4 regions of the Streptomyces sp. NPDC013455 genome follow, and region 1 is predicted to be linked to each of the others. Evidence: riboswitches for the same ligand, from Rfam matches in the RefSeq annotation. Region 1 holds a riboswitch; each other region holds the start of a gene.

The links. A riboswitch is a leader RNA that binds a small molecule or an ion and turns the genes downstream of it on or off. The one in region 1 is predicted to bind cyclic di-AMP.
Region 2: it holds a riboswitch for cyclic di-AMP, as region 1 does, so the genes downstream of both, ABZ576_RS29220 (M23 family metallopeptidase) here and ABZ576_RS06245 (transglycosylase family protein) in region 1, are expected to answer to the same signal.
Region 3: it holds a riboswitch for cyclic di-AMP, as region 1 does, so the genes downstream of both, ABZ576_RS17695 (transglycosylase SLT domain-containing protein) here and ABZ576_RS06245 (transglycosylase family protein) in region 1, are expected to answer to the same signal.
Region 4: it holds a riboswitch for cyclic di-AMP, as region 1 does, so the genes downstream of both, ABZ576_RS18540 (NlpC/P60 family protein) here and ABZ576_RS06245 (transglycosylase family protein) in region 1, are expected to answer to the same signal.

What each region holds. Positions count from the first base shown of each region.
Region 1 covers NZ_JBEYCX010000002.1:474,658-478,778, forward strand. The annotation lists gene ABZ576_RS06235 (cytochrome P450) at 1-931, shown strand, start outside; gene ABZ576_RS06240 (transglycosylase family protein) at 1,100-2,161, shown strand; cyclic di-AMP (ydaO/yuaA leader) riboswitch at 2,345-2,520, shown strand; gene ABZ576_RS06245 (transglycosylase family protein) at 2,525-3,205, shown strand; gene eno (phosphopyruvate hydratase) at 3,510-4,121, shown strand, end outside.
Region 2 covers NZ_JBEYCX010000023.1:21,576-25,696, forward strand. The annotation lists gene ABZ576_RS29215 (aldo/keto reductase) at 1-481, opposite strand, end outside; gene ABZ576_RS29220 (M23 family metallopeptidase) at 548-1,618, opposite strand; cyclic di-AMP (ydaO/yuaA leader) riboswitch at 1,626-1,794, opposite strand; tRNA gene ABZ576_RS29225 (tRNA-Met) at 2,094-2,167, shown strand; gene ABZ576_RS29230 (dihydrofolate reductase family protein) at 2,216-3,349, opposite strand; gene ABZ576_RS29235 (MarR family transcriptional regulator) at 3,443-3,976, shown strand; gene ABZ576_RS29240 (DHA2 family efflux MFS transporter permease subunit) at 3,965-4,121, opposite strand, start outside.
Region 3 covers NZ_JBEYCX010000010.1:1,662-5,782, forward strand. The annotation lists gene ABZ576_RS17690 (HAD family hydrolase) at 252-1,064, shown strand; gene ABZ576_RS17695 (transglycosylase SLT domain-containing protein) at 1,218-1,703, opposite strand; cyclic di-AMP (ydaO/yuaA leader) riboswitch at 1,708-1,886, opposite strand; gene ABZ576_RS17700 (polyprenyl synthetase family protein) at 2,431-3,441, shown strand; gene ABZ576_RS17705 (DUF2092 domain-containing protein) at 3,687-4,121, shown strand, end outside.
Region 4 covers NZ_JBEYCX010000010.1:169,805-173,925, forward strand. The annotation lists gene ABZ576_RS18530 (NlpC/P60 family protein) at 1-73, opposite strand, end outside; gene ABZ576_RS18535 (hypothetical protein) at 487-840, shown strand; gene ABZ576_RS18540 (NlpC/P60 family protein) at 857-2,227, opposite strand; cyclic di-AMP (ydaO/yuaA leader) riboswitch at 2,236-2,405, opposite strand; gene pcrA (DNA helicase PcrA) at 2,669-4,121, shown strand, end outside.

The DNA.
Region 1 (4,121 bases):
GTTCACGCCCCGGCGGGTCGCCGAGTTCGCGCCCCGGGTGCAGGAGCTGACCGACCACCTCATCGACCGGTTCGCGAGGACGGGCTCCGCCGACCTCATCCACGAGTTCGCCTTCCCGCTGCCCATCTACGCCATCTGCGACCTGCTCGGCGTCCCGCGCGAGGACCAGGACGACTTCCGGGACTGGGCCGGGATGATGATCCGGCACGGCGGGGGGCCCAGGGGAGGGGTCGCGCGGTCCGTCAAGAAGATGCGGGGGTACCTCGCCGAGCTGATCCACAAGAAGCGCGAGGCGCTGCCCGCCGCGCCCGCACCCGGCGAGGACCTGATCTCCGGCCTCATCCGCGCCTCCGACCACGGCGAGCACCTCACCGAGAACGAGGCCGCCGCCATGGCCTTCATCCTCCTGTTCGCCGGCTTCGAGACGACCGTCAACCTCATCGGCAACGGCACCTACGCCCTGCTCACCCACCCCGGACAGCGCCGGCGCCTCCAGCGGTCCCTGGCCGCCGGGGAGACGGACCTGCTGGAGACGGGGGTGGAGGAACTGCTGCGCTACGACGGCCCGGTGGAGCTGGCCACCTGGCGGTTCGCCACCGAGCCGCTCACCATCGGCGGGCAGGACATCGCGCCGGGCGATCCGGTGCTCGTCGTCCTCGCCGCCGCCGACCGGGACCCGGAGCGGTTCGGTGACCCGGACGTGCTGGACCTCGCCCGCCGCGACAACCAGCACCTCGGCTACGGCCACGGCATCCACTACTGCCTCGGCGCGCCGCTCGCCCGCCTGGAGGGGCAGACCGCGCTCGCCACGCTGCTCACCCGCCTGCCCGACCTGCGGCTCGCCGCGGATCCGGCCGACCTGCGCTGGCGCGGCGGGCTCATCATGCGCGGCCTGCGCAGCCTGCCGGTCGAGTTCACCCCCACCGTCTGAACACACTCGCTCCAGCGGAACATGACACACGTTCAACTCTGTGATCTTCACGTGATCTGTGCGGCATGAACTTGTGACAAGTGATCGTCTGCCTATACGTTCACCCATCAGCGCGGCGACCGGCTCCATCCGCCGCGCCGGTCCTGCTGTCGCTCGAAAGGCTTCTGCATGCTCTCCGGGAACGGCCGACACCGTCGCCCCCGCCAGGCTCCCGCCCTCCTCGTCGCGGCCGGAGTGACCGGCTCCGCCATCGCCATCCCGCTGCTCGGCGCGGCGAGCGCCAACGCGGCCGACGGCACCACGTGGGACAAGGTGGCCGAGTGCGAGAGCGGAGGCTCCTGGAGCGCGGACACGGGCAACGGCTACTACGGCGGCCTGCAGATCTCGCAGGACGACTGGGCCGCGTACGGCGGTACGCAGTACGCGGACAGCGCCGACCAGGCCAGCCGTTCGCAGCAGATCTCCGTGGCCGAGAAGATCCTCGCCGACAAGGGCACCGCCCCCTGGGCCACCTGCGCCCTGCTGTCCGGGCTGACCACGGACTCGGGTTCGGTGGACGTCGACACGGGCGTCGGCGGCTCCGAGGACACCGAGCCCCCGGCCGACTCCTCGACGCCCGCCCCCGAGTCCGACACCTCCGGCAAGTCCGACAGCTCCCACCCGTCCGGTAAGCCGGATCCGAAGACCTCGGACGGCACCGGCACGGGCGGCGACACCGGCACCGGCTCCGGTTCCTCCTCCGACACCACGGCCACGCCGAGCACGGAGCCGGGCGAGGAAGCCGGCACGGCCACCGGCTCCATCGGGACGGACACCCCCAAGTCCGACAAGTCCGCCACGCCGGACCGGGGAAGCGCGCAGGGCGCCGACGGCTTGCCCGCGGCCACCCCGGACCCCGGCCGCGCGGACGATCCCCAGAAGGCCGCCGGTTCCTGGAGCCTGGTCGACACCGGTGCCCTCGCGGGCGGCGGGCGTCACCGGGGTGCGAGCGCGGACGAAAGCGTGACAAACGGTCAGAACGCCACCGCGTCCGGCCGGCACGCCTCCCGCGAACCGGGTACCTACACCGTCCGCCAGGGAGACTCCCTCGCCTCCATCGCCGACTCCCTTGACGTCGACGGCGGATGGCATGCGCTCTACGCCGGCAACAAGAAGGCCATCGGGTCCGACCCGAACCACATCACCGCCGGTCAGACCCTGGAAGTCGAGGACGAAAAGGACGCGGAGTAGGGGCAGTTGACGCCCCACTTAACGCCCTAATGTCCGATTTGGCGAAAGTGTGGGATGAGTCTCAGAAGCCCTGATCGTCTTTGAAATTCCGCGGATCGCGTGTCTACGGTCGAGGCCGCTCGTCACCGCGAGCCCCGGCATCCGCAACGCCGAATCCTGCCAGCGGACGCCCGGGAACAGTCGTCGCGTCAAGCGCCGTAGGCAGGAGCGGGGGACCCAAGGTAGGTGCCGGAACCAGCGGTTGACGCTGGAACCGGCTGGGGGTGAAGCCGCGATCTCCGCGCAAGCGGGACCGCGGCCGGGCAACTCAACCGGCCCGAACCCGACAGCTCACCTCGCAGGCGTCGGTGAGGGGATCGATCCATGCTGTTTACCGGCAAGGGCAAGCACCGTCGTCCGTCCAAGGCCGTCCGCGCCATCACGCTCGCCGGTGTCACCGGCGCCGCCGTCGCCGCCCCGCTGATGGCGGCCGGCAACGCCTCCGCCGCCACCGCCGCCGAGTGGGACAAGGTCGCCCAGTGCGAGTCCGGCGGCAACTGGTCCATCAACACCGGCAACGGCTACTACGGCGGTCTGCAGTTCTCCGCCTCCACCTGGGCCGCGTACGGCGGCACCGCATACGCCCCGACCGCCGACAAGGCCGGCAAGGCGCAGCAGATCGCGGTCGCCGAGAAGGTCCTCGCCGCGCAGGGCAAGGGCGCCTGGCCGGTCTGCGGCACGGGCCTGTCCAGCACCCCCTACAACGGCTCCGCCCCGAGCACCTCCACGGACTCGGGCACCGCCACCCGCTCCACCGACGGGCAGGCCGCCTCCCGCTCCGCCGAGCGTCCGGCCGCGTCCACGGGCAAGACCGTCACCACCCCGACCGGCGAGAAGGTCGCGAAGGGCGACGGCGAGTACAAGGTGGCCGCCGGCGACACCCTCAGCACCATCGCCGACGAGCAGGGCGTCAAGGGCGGCTGGAAGAAGCTGTTCGAGCTGAACAAGAACATCGTCGAGGACGCCGACCTCATCTACCCGGGCCAGCAGCTGCACCTGAAGTGACACCCGGCTCCCACCGGAGCCACAGGGCTCGCACAGGTGTGCGGGCCACGCTGAAGACCCCCGTGCGGGCCACCCCCGTCCCCACGGGCTCCCCGTCCCGGTGCGTGTTCCCCCGTACGCACCGGGACGGGGCTTTTTTGTGTCCGTCCACCCGGAGTCCTTTGTTTCGGACAGAAACAAAAGGTACGGTCAGCTTGTCCACGGGACGGTCGGTCGGTGGCCGACGCCCCCGGGACGGTTAGGCTCTAGGCGCAAGGCACACCAGCCCCGCACTTCCAGCGTCACATCCAAGAAGGAGATGCTCGTGCCGTCCATCGACGTCGTCGTAGCCCGGGAAATCCTGGACTCCCGAGGCAACCCCACGGTCGAGGTCGAGGTCGGCCTCGACGACGGCAGCACGGGTCGTGCCGCCGTTCCGTCCGGCGCCTCGACCGGCGCCTTCGAGGCCATCGAGCTGCGCGACGGTGACCCGAACCGCTACCAGGGCAAGGGCGTCGAGAAGGCCGTCCTCGCCGTCATCGAGCAGATCGGCCCGGAGCTGGTCGGGTACGACGCCACCGAGCAGCGCCTGATCGACCAGGCCATGTTCGACCTGGACGCCACCGACAACAAGGGCTCCCTCGGCGCCAACGCCATCCTCGGCGTCTCGCTCGCCGTCGCCCACGCCGCCTCCGAGGCCAGCGACCTCCCGCTCTTCCGCTACCTGGGCGGCCCGAACGCGCACCTGCTGCCGGTGCCGATGATGAACATCCTGAACGGCGGCTCGCACGCCGACTCCAACGTGGACATCCAGGAGTTCATGATCGCCCCGATCGGCGCGGAGTCCTTCTCCGAGGCGCTGCGCTGGGGCACCGAGGTCTACCACACGCTGAAGAAGGTCCTGAAGAGCAAGGGCCTGTCCACCGGCCTCGGCGAC
Region 2 (4,121 bases), on a different contig from region 1:
GCTCGGGGGTGATGTTGGAGGCGGCGATGTGCCGGACCTTGCCGGCCCTCACCAGCTCGTCCAGCGCGCCGATGATCTCCTCGACCGGCACCTCGGGCTTGTCGAAGTGGGTGTAGTAGAGGTCGATGTGGTCGGTGCCCAGGCGGCGCAGGGAGGCGTCGGCGGCGGCCTTGATGGTCGCGGCGGACAGTCCCTGGAAGTCGGGGTGCTGGCTGACCTTCGTGGCGATGACGACGTCGTCGCGGTTGCCGCGCGCCGCCAGCCACTTGCCGATGATCGTCTCGGACTCGCCGCCGGCATTGCCCTCGACCCAGGCCGAGTAGGAGTCGGCGGTGTCGATGAAGTTGCCGCCGGCCGCCGCGTAGGCGTCCAGGACGGCGAAGGAGGTGTCCTCGTCGGCGGTCCAGCCGAAGACGTTGCCACCGAGGCAGAGCGGGAAGACCTCGAGATCGGAAGAGCCGAGTTTACGAAGTGACGTCATACGTCATGACAACGCCGGCGGCGGGTCGTCGCATCCCGCCACCGGCGCCCTTTTCGGCAGGACGGCTCAGGGGTTGAGACCCTTGTCGCGCAGCCAGGCCGTCGGGTCGATGCCGGTGGCCTGGCCGCCCGGGTGGATCTCCAGGTGCAGGTGCGGGCCGGTGACGTTGCCGGTGGCGCCGACGCGGCCGATGACGTCGCCGGTACCGACCTTCTGGCCGACCGAGACACTGATCGAGGACTGGTGGCAGTACCACACCTCGGTGCCGTCCTCGAGGGTGAGGACCGTGCGGTAGCCGTAGGCGCCGGCCCAGCCCGCCTGGGTGATCGTGCCGCCGTGCACGGCCTTGACGAGGGTGCCGGTGGGGGCGGCGAAGTCCAGGCCGGTGTGGTAGCCGGAGGACCACATGGAGCCGGCCTGACCGAACGTCGAGGTGATCGTGTACGAGGAGGTCGGCAGGGCGTACTGCTTGGCCAGCTCGGCCAGCCGCTTCTCCTCGGCCGCCTTCTGTGCGGCGGCCTCCGCCTTCGCGGCCTCGGCCTCCGCCTCGGCCTCGGCCTTCTCCTTGGCCGCCGCGGCCTTGGCGGCGGCCTCCTTCTCGGCGGCGGCCGCGGCCGCGGCGCTCTGCTTCTCCGCGGCGGCGAGCGCGGTGGCGGTGGCCCTGCTCTCGGCCTGGCCCTGCTGCTGCTCGGCCTGGGCCATGATCCGGTTGCGCAGCGCCTCGCCCGCGTCGGTGCCGTGCTCGGTGTCGGCCGAGGTCCCGCCGAGGCTGCTGAGCGCGGTGGTGGTGGTTTCGGCCGCCTGGGCGTCGGCGGAGCCGTCGTCGAAGAGGGAGCCGACGGAGGGCAGGTCGGGCATCGAGATGGAGACCGGCGGCTTGCCGGTCTGGGCGCTGGCCATGCCGCCCGCGCCGACCGCGGCGATCACGCCGACGCCGAGGACGGTGGAGCTGCGCGCGAAGCCGCCGCGCTGCTTGGCGACGCGGTGCCGGCCGCGGACCGGGGCGACGGTCTCCTCGGTGGGGTTCCACTCCTCCCAGGGACCCTCTTCCGCGCGGTAGGCGCCGTAGCCGAAGGTCTCGGCCGGCGCTTGGGCCGGTATGAACGGGGCTTCTGGGGCAGGCCGGTTGGACGCCACGCAGGCGTGCTCCTTTCCTTCCTCCGCCTACCGGGTTAGCTGACGGGTTCGGAGCAGGAAGGTCTCCTACGCGCGTATACCGGTCGTGGACTCCGTGAGTTCACGACCGCATCCGCGTGATTCACCCCAGGGTGGTGGTTCCCCGGCTCCCTTGCGGGATTCGGCGCGTGCGCACGGAGCCGCCTCTTGTGACGGCTGGGACGACCGCGCTGCGTTATCGAACGTTAATAGACCTGCCAGTCACTTTCCAAGCCGTTCGACTTGATCGTTAAGCTTTTTAAACCCCGGACTTACCGGCCAGGACCCCTGCAAAACGGGCGAGTTGACCCCAGGCCAGCAGTCATCGACGGTTTTGATGGTGACCCGGACCTGAAGCGCACGGCACCCCTTCGATCACTGTGCGTGATGATCGGCGCGGGCGCGGGAAGCGATGTGCATCGGACCCCTCGCATGGCGTATGCTGGTCACACAACGACGCGGGGTGGAGCAGCTCGGTAGCTCGCTGGGCTCATAACCCAGAGGTCGCAGGTTCAAATCCTGTCCCCGCTACTGAAGACTCAGGGCCGGAATCCAGTGGATTCCGGCCCTGAGTGCTTTTCAGGCGAGCAGATGGGCGTTCGGCTCCTTGGCGAGGGCCTCAAGCTCCGGCAGGACGACGACCCGCGCACCCCCGGTGCGCAGCAGCCCCGCCCCGTCGGCCGCCGTCACGAAGGTGTCCGGCTCCCGCCAGGCGGTGACCACGCGGCGCACGCCCGCGGCGAGGATCAGCTCGGCGCAGGGCGCGGGCCGCGAGGAACGGCGGGCACAGGGCTCCAGGCTGCTGTAGACGGTCGCGCCCGGCAGTCGCGGGTCATCGCGGCCGATCTTCGCCAGCGCCGCCTCCTCCGCGTGGACCACGGGGTCGGCGCCCTCCCGGGAGTGGCCGCGGGCCAGCTCCGTACCGTCGGCGGCGACCACGACCGCGCCGACGCTGAACGCCGTCTCCGAGGGCGGGCACAGCGCGGCGAGCTCGCACGCGGTGCGCAGCCAGTGGCGGTCGGCGGCGGTGGCGGCCGGGCCGGTGCCGGGGGCCGTGGGCGCGTACCGCATGAGGACGACGTCCTCGATCCGCCGGGTGTCGAGCAGCCGCAGGCGACCGCCCTGGTAGGGGCCGGGCCCGAACAGGCGCGGGGCCGCGGGGTCGCCCACGAAGAGCGGGGCGAGCACCAGCTGGAGTTCGTCGGCGAGGCCCTGGTGGAGCAGCTGGGTGTGGACCGTGCCGCCGCCCTCGACCATCAGGCGGCCGACCCCGCGCACGTCGTGCAGGTGCTCCAGCAGGGCCCGCCAGTCGAGGGCCGGGCCGAGCGGGACGACGTCGGCGGTGCGCCCGAGCAGCCGCGCGGCCCGTTCGGCGCCCCGGTCGGTGGTGTAGACGAGCTTCTCGCCGCCGGTATGCCAGAAGTGGGCGCCCGGGTCGAGGTCGCCGGAGGCGGTGACGGTGACCTTGAGCGGGTACTCCGGCCGGCCCGCCGCGACGCGTGCCGCGCGCCGGTCGGCTGAGTAGACCAGCAGCCTCGGGTTGTCGGCGCGGAGGGTGCCGGCGCCGACGAGGACGGCGTCGGCGGAGGCCCGGACCTCGTCGACCCGGTCGAAGTCGGCCGGGCTGGAGAGCAGCAGCCGCTCGGGGCCGGTGTCGTCCAGATAGCCGTCGAGGGAGACGGCGGCGGACAGCAGCACGTACGGCAGGGGCATCGGCGCCCTCTCTGGGGAGGCGGACGGTCGCTGAGTGGACCGTCGGCAGGCGGACGGCTTGGTTCAATTTTGAAGCAAACTTACACTGGCGGCATGACGACCCGCTGGCTCACCTCCGAGGAGCAGCGCGCCTGGCGCGCCTACATCGCCGCCTCCCGCCTCCTGGAGGACGCGATCGACCGGCAGCTCCAGCAGGAGGGCGGCATGCCGCACCTGTTCTACTCGGTGCTGGCCAACCTCTCCGAGGCCCCCGGCCGGCGGCTGCGCATGACCGGCCTCGCCGAGACGCTGAAGATCACCCGCAGCCGGCTGACGTACGCGGTGACCCGGCTGGAGCGGGACGGCCTGGTGCGCCGGGAGAACTGCCGCCAGGACAAGCGCGGCTCGTTCGCGGTGCTGACGGAGGAGGGGACGGCCGTACTGGAGCGTACGGCACCCGGGCACGTCGAGACGGTGCGCGCCGCCCTCTTCGACCGGCTCACCCCGGAGCAGGTGGAGCAGCTGGGGGAGATCTGCACGCGGATCGCGCGCGGGCTCCAGGGCGAGGACGGCGGGGCGGGGGGCGCGGCGGAGGACGTTCCGTGGCGCAGGCGCTCGTCCCCCTGCTCCGGCGGCTCACCCGGGTGAAGCATGCGCACCGGCGGAGGCTCGGCCCTGGCGTTGAGCCGGGAGACGGAGGGCCGGCAGGAGGGCGAGGGCGAGCAGTGCGGCCGCCACGGCGTAGGCGAGCCGGAAGCCGGCCGGGTCCGGGCCCGTCGCACCCAGCACCACC
Region 3 (4,121 bases), on a different contig from region 1:
GACCCGCGTGTCTTGGGCAGTGCCTCACGATCTGCTCGAAACGTTGCTCGCACAGTGTCTGAAGAGTCCGGCACCCGCCCGGGACCCGCGCCCTGTCTCTCCGGGCCGCGGGCCGGCGCGGGAAGAGGCCGCCGCGCGGACCCCGGTCACCGCCAGTACGCCTTCCCGGTACGCCACTTGCGGCCCCGCGGTGCGCAAGTGGCCGTAACGACAGGTGAGTCGGCGGTGCGCCGTGTCCGTATTCTCTGATCATGGCACCCACCCCCGCGTACGCACTGATCGCCACCGACCTGGACGGGACGCTGCTGCGCGGTGACGACACCGTCTCCGACCGGTCGCTCGCCGCGCTCGCGAGGGCGGCGCGGGCCGGTGCCCGGCACCTGGTGGTGACGGGCCGCCCGGCCCCGCGGGTACGGCCCCTGCTCGGTGCCCTCGGCTGCACGGGGCTCGCGGTGTGCGGGCAGGGAGCCCAGGTCTACGACGCCGGGGAGGACCGCCTGCTGTGGTCGGTCCGGCTGGACCGGGAGCTGGCCGAGACCGCGCTCGGCAAGATCGAGGCGGAGGTGGGGCAGGTCTACGCGGCGGTCGACCAGGACGGTGTGGACGGGCTCACGCTCATCGAGCCCGGCTACCGGATGCCCCATCCGACGCTGCCCGCGGTGCGCGTCGGCCGGCGGGACGACCTGTGGTGCGAGCCGATCAGCAAGGTGCTGTTGCGGCACGCCGAGCTGTCCGACGACGCGTTGGCGGCCGTGGCCCGCGCGGCGGTGGGCCGGCTGGCCACGGTCACCATGTCGGGGCCGGGCACCGTGGAGCTCCAGCCGAGCGGGGTGACGAAGGCGACCGGGCTGGCGCTGGCCGCCGAGCGGCTGGGGATCGCCGCCGAGCGGGCCCTCGCCTTCGGTGACATGCCCAACGACATCCCGATGTTCGCGTGGGCCGGCCGCGGTGTCGCCATGGCCAACGCCCACCCCGAACTGAAGGCGGTGGCCGACGAGATCACCTCGTCGAACGAGGACGACGGCATCGCCGTCGTCCTCGAAAGACTGTTCCCGACCGGCTGACCGGCTGACCGGCTGACCGGCTGACCGACGACTGACCGGCTGACCGGCGGCTGACCGGCTGATCAGCAGCCGTCGATCGGCGGCCGGTCAACGGCCTCCACCGGCCGGCCGGCGTGCCCACGCCGTCCCGTCGGCACGCCGGTCCGCCGGCTGTCAGTACGCGCCGAACACGTTGTCGATCGAGCCGTACCGTGCGGCCGCGTAGTTGCAGGCGGCGGTGATGTTCGCGACCGGGTCGTAGATGTTGAACGACGTTCCGGCGACGTGGTACGCGTTGAACGTCGGGTCGATGACCTGGAGCAGGCCCTTGGACGGGATGCCCTTGGCGGCGTTGGAGTCCCACAGGTTGATGGCGTTCGGGTTGCCCGAGGACTCGCGGATGATGTTGCGGTAGATGCCGTTGTAGGTGCCCGGGATGTCCTTCTCCGCCATGATCGCGAGCGACTCGCGGATCCAGCCGTCCAGGTTGTTCGGGTACCCGGCGAGCGTGGTGGCGGCCGTCGTGGTGCCGGAGGCCGCGGAGGCGCTGGTGGCGCCGACGAGCGGCAGGGCGACGGTGGCGACGCAGGCACCGGCGACGGCGAGGGTACGGACGAGGCGGCTGTTCCGGGTGCGGCGGGGCTGAGCGGCAGCAGACATGGGGGGTTCCTCTCCGACGCCTGCGAGGTGAGCTGTCGGGTTCGGGCGGGGAGGCGCCCGGCCGCGCCCTGGAGGAGGCACGGCTTCACCCCGAGCCGTGCCGGTCGGCGTGTGCCGTCCGGCCCGGCGGCTTACCTGGGTCCCCCGCTCCTGCCGTACGAATGAGTTCGTCGATGGGTAATGCGGGCGGCGGCAGGATTAGGCGTCCGCCCGACGGCCCGGAACGTATGCGAGAGCACATGTCGGGAACAAGTACCCGATTCATGCAACGTGCCATTTGACCTTGATCGACGCCGTATGGGGTACTTGATCCTTTGCGGTCGCCAACCTCCAACTCCCCGGCGGTACAAGGGGAAGGAGGCGTTCCGGCAGGGGGGTGCCAGGCGGGGGCGCGTGACCCAATTCACGAAATGGCAAACTGCTGCAAAACAGACATGCAGGATTAGGCGGATGAGAGGGATTAACGCCTGAAGTCGGGGTGATGCGGAACTCGGGGAGAGGTGCGCGGAGGTTCCGGCAGAGTGTCCGCATTGGGATTAAGCAGATAAATGTCCGTTATTACCATCCGATCGAAACCATGCCGGTCATGATCTGATACCGCCCGGGCTGGACCGGTGGGCGCTATCGGTGATCGAAACAGGACCGGATACGCTGACTTGAGTGATGGCAGCGACCTATCGACAAACCGTGTAATCGCCAGCAGACACCAGCAGACAGGAGACCCCTCGTGACCGTCGTCGGGCCGTTCGGGCTGAGCGTGCGGGACCAGGCTCTGGAAGCCGATGTCCAGGCCGGATTGACGGCTGTCGAGGAAGGCTTGCTCGAGGCCACCAAGAGCGAGGTGCCGTTCATCACGGAGGCCGCGCAGCACTTGGTGCGGGCCGGAGGGAAGCGGTTCCGCCCGCTGCTCGTGATGCTCGCGGCCCAGTTCGGCGACCCCTACGCGCCGGGTGTCGTGCCGTCGGCCGTGGTCGTGGAGCTGACCCACCTGGCCACGCTGTACCACGACGACGTCATGGACGAGGCCGCCGTGCGACGGGGCGTGGAGAGCGCCAACACCCGCTGGGGCAATTCCGTAGCGGTCCTCACCGGCGACTTCCTCTTCGCCCGCGCCTCCCAGATCCTCGCCGACCTCGGCCCCGAGGCGGTCCGGGTACAGGCCCTCGCCTTCGAGCGGCTGGTTACCGGCCAGATCCTGGAGACCGCGGGCCCCTCGGACGGGCGCGACCCGGTCGAGCACTACCTCGACGTGCTCGGCGGCAAGACGGGCTCCCTGGTGGCGGTGTCGTGCCGGTTCGGCGCGATGATGTCCGGCGCCGACGAGACGGTCGTCGACGTGCTCACCCAGTACGGCGAACGCCTCGGGGTCGCCTTCCAGCTCGCCGACGACGTCCTGGACATCGCCTCCGACTCCCACGAGTCCGGCAAGACCCCGGGCACCGACCTGCGCGAGGGCATCGCGACCCTGCCGGTGCTCCGGCTGCGCGAGCGGGCCGCCCGGCTCGGGCTGGCCGAGGACATCGCACTGTGCGAGCTGCTGGACTCCGACCTCAGCGACGACGCCCGGCACGCCGAGGCGCTGACCGCGCTGCGCGCCCACCCCGCGCTGGAGCAGGCCCGCCGGGACACCATCCGGTACGCGGAGGAGGCGCGCTCCGCGCTGGCCCCGCTGCCCGAGTGCGACGCCAAGGCGGCCCTGACGGAGCTGTGCGACGCGGTGGTGCACCGCGCCGGCTGACCCGGCCGTACCCCCTTACGGCGGTGCCATCCGGTACGACCCCTACGGGTCGGAGGAGAAAACGCCCCTGTGTGTCATACCGCAGGCGTACCCGCAGTTGGCTCCGAGGTCTGACGCTTGCTCACGGCCGATTTGGTCAGATGGGAACCACGGACACCACCACTCCTCACCGATTCGGGTGAGAATGGCGGCACAGGTGGACCAGCGTGAGGACAGCCGCCGCCGACGACGGAGGTAAGGCACACATGGCACCGTACGAATCCGACGACGCAGTGGACGCCGCGCGGGACGCAGCCCCGCGCTCCGGCCGGCGTAAGGCCGCCCGGTACGCCGTCCCGGTCGCGGTGGTGGGGGTGGCGGCGGCCACGATCGGGCTGGTCCCGGCGCTCGCCGACTCCGGCGACCCCGACCTCCCGAAGATCACCGCCGAGCAGCTCATCGAGAAGATCGCCAAGTCGGACGTGCAGCAGCTGTCCGGCACGGTGAAGACGAGCACCGACCTCGGCCTGCCCGACCTCGGCGGGCTGGAGGACGGTCTGGCCTCCAGCGCGGGGCAGGGCTCCGGCGACGGGTCCTCCGCCGACCCGCAGGCCAAGCTCACCGAGCTGGTTTCCGGCACGCACACCCTGCGCGTCGCCGCGGACGGCCCCGACCGGCAGAAGCTGTCGCTGCTGGAGAGC
Region 4 (4,121 bases), on a different contig from region 1:
GGGCGAGTGTCGCGGCCGTGCGGGCCGTATGGCCGCTGAGCGAGCGTTGTCCGGGCTTGCGGTGCGTTGCCACCTGGACCGTCACGTCCTTCCGTACGACTCGTACGACCGAGGGGTCGGTGCGCCCGGCGGCGGCCCGCACAGGGGGACCGGGCCGCCGCCGGGCCTCTCTCGGAGGTGGTGGCCGACTGCCTCCCTGGTCGGGCGGCGGTGGGGAGCCGGTCACCTGGGCGAGGAGGCTAGGACGTACCGTGACAAGTGGGTAACGCCCTGTACGGAACTGGCCTTGACGGACCCATATGTGACCGCATGTGACCGAGCCGGCGGGGCGGAGTCGCAATCTTTACGCAGCGTAGTGACCGAAGTCCGGGAAGTGCACACGCGGTGACCGAGGGATGCTATGGAGCGCATATATGCAAGCACCGCACGGCCGTCGGAGGGCCCGGTCGCGGGAGGGCCGGAGCGCCCTGGCTAGGCTCCGGCCCCATGGACGTACTCATCCATCTCTTCGTCGGCCTGCACATCGTCGGCATCGCCGCACTGCTCGGCGGTTTCCTCACCCAGATGAAGGCGATGGGCCAGGGCACCGCCCGGTTCGTGCCCGGGATGCTGCACGGCGCTCTCACCATGCTGGTCACCGGCGTGGCCCTGGTCGGTCTCAACCAGGCCGACGACCAGCACGTGAACAACATCAAGATCGGCGTGAAGCTGGCGCTGCTGATCGTGATCCTCGGCCTGGTCTACGTCAAGCGCGACGAGGAACGGGTCGACAAGGGCCTCTTCGGGCTGGTCGGCCTGCTGACCACCGCCAACGTCTTCATCGCCGTCCTGTGGACCTGATCCCCGGCGCTCCGGGTCACCCCGGCCGGACCACGCTGTGGACGGCCGGCCGGCCGACGCCGGAGACCGGCTCCTCGCGGACGTAGTCACCCGGCCTCGGGGCGTGGACCATCATGCCGTCGCCCGTGCAGAGTCCGACATGGCTCACGTCGTCGAAGAACACGAGGTCGCCGGGGCGGGCCTCGGCCGGCGGGACCGGGGTGCCGGCGGCGGCCTGTTCGCGCGCGGTGCGCGGCAGGGTGACGCCGGCGGACTTCCAGGCCGCCTGGGTGAGGCCCGAGCAGTCATAGGACCCGGGACCGGCGGCGCCCCACACGCACGGCTTGCCGAGCTGGGCGCGCGCGAAGGCGACGGCCTCCCTGGCCTTGGTCGCGTGCCCACCGGACGGCACGGACGGCGCAGGCGAGGCAGGGGACACGGACGGCGCGGACGAGGCGGGCGGCACGGACGGCGCGGGCGAGGCAGGGGACACGGACGGCGCGGACGAGGCCGGCGGCACGGACGGCACGGGTGGCCTGGACGGCATGGGCGGCGTGGCGATGCCCTGCCCGGTCCGCTGCGACACCTGCCCGGTCCACTGCGGCACCTGCCCGGTCCGCTGTGGCACCTGGGCGGGCCCCCGCGACACGTGGTCGGGCCCCTGCGGCGCCTGGTCGGCCGGCTGCGACATGTGGCCGGTCGGCGGCGTCGCCCGGGTGGTCCGCCGTGACACCAGCACGCGCGCGTGGGCGAGCTTCTTCTGCACGGCCGCCTTGGCCGCCTTCGGGCCGCTCGCAGGAACCTCGGCCCGGCTGCCCGCCACGGCGGTGCTTGCGACGGCGGTGCTTGCGACGGCGGTGCCCGCCACGGCGGAGTCCGGGGCGGCCCCGTGCCGGGCCGGGGCCGCGCCGCGCTGGGCCGGGGCCGCGCCGCGCTGGGCCGGGGTCCTGTCGCCCGGGGTCCTGTCGCCGGGGGTGGTGCCGCGCTGTGCGGGAAGGGCGCGGGTCCTGGCCGCGCGCCGGGCGACCTCGTCGCGGAGCCGCTGGAGACTGTCCGCGCGTCGCCGCGGGGCCTCGGCCGGTTCCTCCCGCCCGGTCCCCCCGGTGCGCTCGGCTTTCCCGGTGCGCTCCGCTCGCTCGGTCCACCCGGCGCGCTCCGCCCGGTCGCCCCGGACGATTCGTTCCTTGCCCGTGCCGGATGTCCCGGCCCCCGACTCCGCCCGGCGGTAGAGGTCGTCGATCTTCCGCTCGACCTCCTCGGCGCTCGGCTTGCCGTGACCGGCCGCGTAGGTGGCCTCGGAGCTCTGGGAGAGCATGGCCACGGAGGTGAGCGCGGCGGTGGCGAGGGCGGGGGTGCGGATGCCCGCTGTCTGAGTACCGCCGGGGCGCGGCTTGCGGTGCGACGCCAAGAGGGGCGACTCCTTCCGTGCTGCCGCCTACCGGGTTAGCTGTCGGGTTCGGGCGGCTGCTTGGAAGGGTTGCCCTACGGCGTCGTCCCGGGCGGGAGTCGGCCGATTCACCCCAGGATCGGTGGGTCCCCGGCTCCGGGCACCGTGCGGGGCGCGCCGGACTCGGCGGAGGCCGCGCGGCCCGGCGACGTTCGCCGGTAGGGGGTCGTGCGGCCTGACGGCAACCTAGCCAACTCGTGTGTCTTCTGTGAAGGTTGGTGCGCAGTATGTCCGATACATTTCCGTGACCTGTCAGAGGTTTCACGACCGCGTCACCGGCTGCTTCCATTGCGTGAGCAAAGGGCGGGGCGGGGCCGGCGTAGAGATCGACTCCTCCGGAAACCGGTCATGTTCCGGGGACGGCGACCGGTTGTCGGTGGGGCGCCCTAGACTCGGAGAGCGATGAGCAGCCTCTTTGACGACAGCTTCCTGGCGGACCTCCAGCCCCCTCGCGGGCGCGAGGAGGAGCCCCCGCCGCCGCCCGAGGACGATCACGCTCCGGAGCCGCTTCCGGACGATCTGTTCGGCGGGAAGTTCGACGTACCGCCGGACAGGGACGCGTACTACCGGGACGGTGCCCCGCGCCCGGTGATCGATGCGGCGGCGCTCCTGGAGGGGCTTAACGACAACCAGCGCGCCGCGGTCGTGCACGCCGGCTCCCCGCTGCTCATCGTCGCGGGCGCCGGCTCCGGCAAGACCCGCGTGCTCACCCACCGCATCGCCCACCTGCTCGCCGAGCGGAACGTGCACCCGGGCCAGATCCTCGCGATCACCTTCACCAACAAGGCCGCGGGCGAGATGAAGGAGCGTGTCGAGCAGCTCGTCGGCCCGCGCGCCAACGCGATGTGGGTGATGACCTTCCACAGCGCGTGCGTGCGGATCCTGCGCCGCGAGTCGAAGAAGCTGGGCTTCACGTCGTCGTTCTCGATCTACGACGCCGCCGACAGCAAGCGCCTGATGGCCCTGGTCTGCCGTGACCTGGACCTCGACCCCAAGCGCTTCCCGCCCAAGTCCTTCAGCGCCAAGATCAGCAACCTGAAGAACGAGCTGATCGACGAGGAGGACTTCGCCGCCCAGGCCGCCGACGGCTTCGAGAAGACCCTCGCCCAGGCCTACGCGCTGTACCAGTCGCGGCTGCGCGAGGCGAACGCGCTGGACTTCGACGACCTGATCATGACGACGGTCAACCTGCTGCGCGCCTTCCCGGACGTCGCCGAGCACTACCGCCGCCGCTTCCGGCACGTCCTGGTCGACGAGTACCAGGACACCAACCACGCCCAGTACGCCCTCGTCCGCGAGCTGGTCGGGACGGGCGAGCGCACCGCCGGGGACGCCGGCACCCCGCCCGGCGTAGACGACCTCCCGCCCGCCGAACTCTGTGTCGTGGGCGACGCGGACCAGTCGATCTACGCCTTCCGGGGCGCGACGATCCGCAACATCCTCCAGTTCGAGGAGGACTACCCCGACGCGACGACGATCCTGCTGGAGCAGAACTACCGCTCCACGCAGACCATTCTGTCGGCCGCCAACGCGGTCATCGAGCGCAACGAGTCCCGCCGCCCGAAGAACCTGTGGACCAACGCCGGCCAGGGCGCCGGGATCATCGGGTACGTCGCCGACACCGAGCACGACGAAGCCCAGTTCGTCGCCGACGAGATAGACCGCCTGGTCGACGCCGGCAAGGCACGCGCGGGGGACGTCGCCGTCTTCTACCGCACCAACGCCCAGTCCCGTGTCTTCGAAGAGGTCTTCATCCGCGTCGGCCTGCCCTACAAGGTCGTCGGCGGTGTCCGCTTCTACGAGCGCAAAGAGGTCCGGGACGTCCTCGCCTACCTGCGGGTCCTCGCCAACCCCG